2 regions of the Halobacillus salinarum genome follow, and region 2 is predicted to be linked to the other one. Evidence: riboswitches for the same ligand, from Rfam matches in the RefSeq annotation. Region 2 holds a riboswitch; the other holds the start of a gene.
What was found. A riboswitch is a leader RNA that binds a small molecule or an ion and turns the genes downstream of it on or off. The one in region 2 is predicted to bind FMN.
Positions count from the first base shown of each region.

Region 1: linked by a shared signal. The riboswitch ahead of MUN89_RS09230 (ECF transporter S component) and the one ahead of ribD (bifunctional diaminohydroxyphosphoribosylaminopyrimidine deaminase/5-amino-6-(5-phosphoribosylamino)uracil reductase RibD) in region 2 are both predicted to bind FMN.

Region 1 is NZ_CP095073.1:1,807,858-1,810,060, reverse strand. Features, by position in the region: gene MUN89_RS09235 (TspO/MBR family protein) at 1-145, shown strand, start outside; gene MUN89_RS09230 (ECF transporter S component) at 302-925, opposite strand; FMN riboswitch at 1,054-1,200, opposite strand; gene MUN89_RS09225 (M20/M25/M40 family metallo-hydrolase) at 1,283-2,203, opposite strand, start outside.
Region 2 is NZ_CP095073.1:911,728-913,930, reverse strand. Features, by position in the region: gene ribD (bifunctional diaminohydroxyphosphoribosylaminopyrimidine deaminase/5-amino-6-(5-phosphoribosylamino)uracil reductase RibD) at 1-846, opposite strand, end outside; FMN riboswitch at 990-1,137, opposite strand; gene MUN89_RS04765 (glycoside hydrolase family 13 protein) at 1,318-2,203, shown strand, end outside.

The sequences.
Region 1 (2,203 bases), 900 kb from region 2:
AGCTCTTGCTTTAATTCTAGCATTATGGAATATCAGCAGATTGAGCAGTTTACTTCTCCTCCCTTATTTTGCCTGGAGTTCCTTCGCTACTTACCTTGCATTCACCATTTTTGAAATGAATCCTGGATCTACTCTGCTATACTAAGTCAAATAGAGAGAAGGGGGACAGGTAAACGAAGTGCTATTGGACCGCACGGGGCGTAAAACAACATATAGGAAATCAACGGGCTTTCTCTACAAGCTGAAGCAGCCTTTGGAGAAAAGGCTGCTTCGCTTCTAATTCCCATTATTTAGTGTGTCGTTAAGCAGCTGAGGAAGAGTTCGACTGCATTCGTTTCTGCTCAATCCATGGCCGCAGCTTAATAAAAACAGGCACAAACAGCACTCCTATGATCAGCCCTTTTAAGGCATTAAACGGCAGGATAGCAGCTACTACAGTCGTCCATTTCATTTGGGCGCTCATCATTTCCATACCCATAAACCAGCTGTAAGCTGGAAGGATAAAGAAATAGTTTAAAACACTCATGCTGACTGCCGTTATGACGATACTAACCACTATTCCCGACACCAGACCTTTCGTCGATTTAAACCTGCGATAAAACATCGCTGCAGGGACGACAAATAATAAACCAGCGGTAAAATTAGCCACTACTCCGACTGGGTCAGATGCCCCAGTATAAATAAAATACAAAACATTCTTTAATCCTTCAACCGCAATCCCTGCAAGGGGAGTAAATAAAATAGCTGCAATGAGTGCCGGAATTTCACTAAAATCCACCTTTAAGTACTGCGGAAGCAATGGCAGTGGAAAATTCAGCAACATGAGTACCACTGAGATACTTCCAAATAACGCTATGATTACTAACTTAAATAACTTTGATGATTGCCCATTTCGGTTCATCATCCATCCTCCTTCATCTTTCATCGATTCACATCCCAGATGAAGGTGAGCTGTCCAAAGGAATCAAAAAACCCTAAAGCACAAAAAAGGGGCTTTAGGGTTGGTAAAAATTCCACAGGAAAACATAGGTAGTATTCACTACCCGTTTCGCTCGTCATCTTCTCCCATCCAGACTGTCACTGTCGGTCCCGGATTTTCACCAGGTCCACCGTTTAATAAACAAACGGGTCACGGACTTAGAATGCATACCTGCACACCTTACCGTCGGTCGGGAATTACACCCTGCCCCGAAGATGGAACCGATATATTATTGTACTTCTATTTTATAAGGAAAAGGCAGGTTGTGCAACTTAAATGCCCGCCTTTTCCTTTATGAGGAGATTATTCATCAAGAGGGTTTAAGCTTTCTTTACCGCTCATGTTAGACAAAAGCTCCACCAACAGTTCAATTTCCTGATCCATATCCTTGATGCTGGCGGTCTCCACTGGTGAGTGCATATATCGCAAAGGCAGGGATACCAGGCTAACTGGAACCCCTTTACCAGTTAAGCGCATTCGATCTGCATCCGTCCCAGTTGCCCTTGAAGTGAGTTCATATTGAACATGTATCGATAATTCCTTTGCCGTCTTTTCCAACAGCCCATTGATCTTACGATTAATCGGCGCGCCTTTAGCTAGAACCGGTCCCGCTTCAAGTTTTACATCGCCATACTTATTTTTATTTACACCTGGATAGTCCGTAGCAAACGTAACGTCACAAGCAATAGCCATATCGGGTTCAATTCCAGCTGCAGCAAAATAAGCACCGCCCATGTTGGTTTCTTCATTAACCGTACTCGCTGCATAGACGCCCACATTTAATTGCTTGTCTGCAAGCCTGCGTATGACTTCACCAACAATAAACTGGCCCGTTCGATTATCCAGCGCCCTCCCGGACACATAGCGGTCCATTAAGATTTCCGGTTCCCTCTTATATACAGCTAAATCACCGATTTGAACGTGCTCCTCCATCTCCTCTTTGGACTTTGCACCGCAATCGATAAATAAATCCTCGTGATCAAAATCACCTTTCAAGCCTCCATGATGTTGAGCATTAACCCCAATCACGCCTGTCACTGTCTTTTTAAATCCAAGCACATGAACCTTCATCCCGACGGCAGCCTTATGGTTAATGCCTCCCATTTTCTCAAAATAAAGGTATCCCTGCTCATCAATGCGGTTAATGACTAGGGCAATTTCGTCACAGTGACCTGCAAGCAGTACTTTAAATTCAGCGTTGGGGTTTAATACCGCAATCGCATT
Region 2 (2,203 bases):
TAAATACCTGAGCAGCTCCTCCACTTTTATTTCTTCTGCTTCAAGCGGAATAATCGAAACATGAGGAAAACCGGAAAAATGTTCACGTTGCTCTGGAGAAACTGTTCTGCCCGTAAAAATCCAAGTTTGTGCTTCGCTATTTTGAACGAGCTGAGCAGAAGGCGGGGTTCTTAAATGGGTATCCAGAATAATCCGGACAGGATTAATGCCTCCTCCTTGAATGCGGGTGGTAAGCTTAGGATTATCCGTTAATACAGTATTCACTCCTACGAGAATAGCATCCGATTTGTGCCGGTACTGATGACCATCCAAGCGGGCCTTCTCCCCAGTAATCCACTGGCTCTCTCCAGTTGAAGTAGCGATCTTTCCGTCAAGACTCATCGCTGATTTCAGCCGGACGTACGGCTCTGATGTATTAATATAATGGAAAAAAGACAGATTAATTTGATCGGCTTCTTTTTTTAATACATTGACTTTCACTTCAATCCCTGCTTCTTCCATCATGTCTATGCCGCGTCCTGCTACTTTTGGATTGGGATCGGTCGTTGCAATCACTACCCGCTCAATCCCGGCATCGATAATCGCTTTCGCACAAGGAGGCGTTCTTCCGTAATGGCTGCACGGTTCAAGAGTTACGAAAATTTCAGCTCCCGCTGCCTTATCCCCAGCCATCTGGATGGCATGCACTTCCGCATGAGGTTCTCCAGCTTTTACGTGAACACCGATTCCTGCCACTTGATTTTCTTTGACTACGACAGCTGCAACAGAAGGATTCGGGCTGGTCTGTCCGATCGTTTCCCTGGCCATCTGCAGAGCCATTGCCATATAATGCTGATCTCGATCCATTTCATCACCTCAATGATTTCAATCCAGATGCTAAAAATAAAAGACCCTGAAGAAGACATACTTCTCCAGGGTCTTAGGAACGTATTTTTTGTGTACACCTAATAAAAGGTACACGTATAGAAAAATTTGTACCGTTACGTTCTCCAATCCTTCTCCCATCCAGACTGTAACTGTCGGCTTTGGACTCACACCAAATCAGGAGGAAACGTGGCTTGCACTGCTTCCCCGTCGCGGGCTCTAACAATCGTTATTACCGCCGGCTGGGATTTTCACCCGACCCCGAAGGACAACTTATTCAATTGTCTTACACTTAATATATAAGAAATTGCTGGTTTCCGCAATTATTTCCCCTTTATAAATTTCATTGTAAATCGAGACAAAATCAGCTAGTATTATCATATAGTTGATGCAATCGTTTGCACTATTTCTTTTAGTACGCTCACTTATTCTCATAGGAAAAGAGGTTTTTCAATGGAAAGAATTTGGTGGAAAGAAGCCGTAGGTTATCAAGTGTATCCCCGAAGCTTCCAGGATTCCAATGGAGACGGAATCGGTGACCTTCAAGGAATCATCCAGCGCCTCGATTATTTAGAGGAACTCGGCATCGATTTCATCTGGATCTGCCCGATGTATAAGTCGCCTAAGGATGACAACGGCTATGACATATCCGATTACAAGGATATATTAGAAGAATTCGGTACGATGGATGACTTTGACCAGCTGCTCCAGGAAGTGCACAGCCGCGGAATGAAGCTGATCATTGATCTCGTCTTAAACCATACAAGTGATGAACATCCGTGGTTCATCGAGTCCCGCTCTTCTAAAGATCATCCGAAAAGAGACTGGTACATTTGGCGGGATGGGAAAAACGGTGGCGAACCGAATAACTGGGAAAGCATCTTTGGCGGATCTGCCTGGGAATACGATCAGAAAACGGAACAGTATTATCTCCACGTATTTTCAACGAAACAGCCGGATTTGAACTGGGAAAACCCCGAAGTTAGAGAGGCACTCTATGAGACGGTCAACTGGTGGCTCGATAAAGGCGTGGATGGTTTCCGGATTGATGCCATCAGCCATATCAAAAAACGCCCGAACCTGCCGGACATGCCAAACCCGGACAACCTTCCGTATGTCTCCTCGTTTGATATGCACATGAATCAAGAAGGGATTCATAAGTTTTTACAAGAATTTAAGGACCGTACTTATGATAATTATGATGTGATGACTGTCGGAGAAGCGAATGGAGTGAGTGCGGATGAAGCTCACCTCTGGGTTGGAGAACAAGGCAAAATGAACATGGTTTTTCAATTCGAACATTTGGACTTGTGGGATCAGGATGCCGAGCAAAAACTTG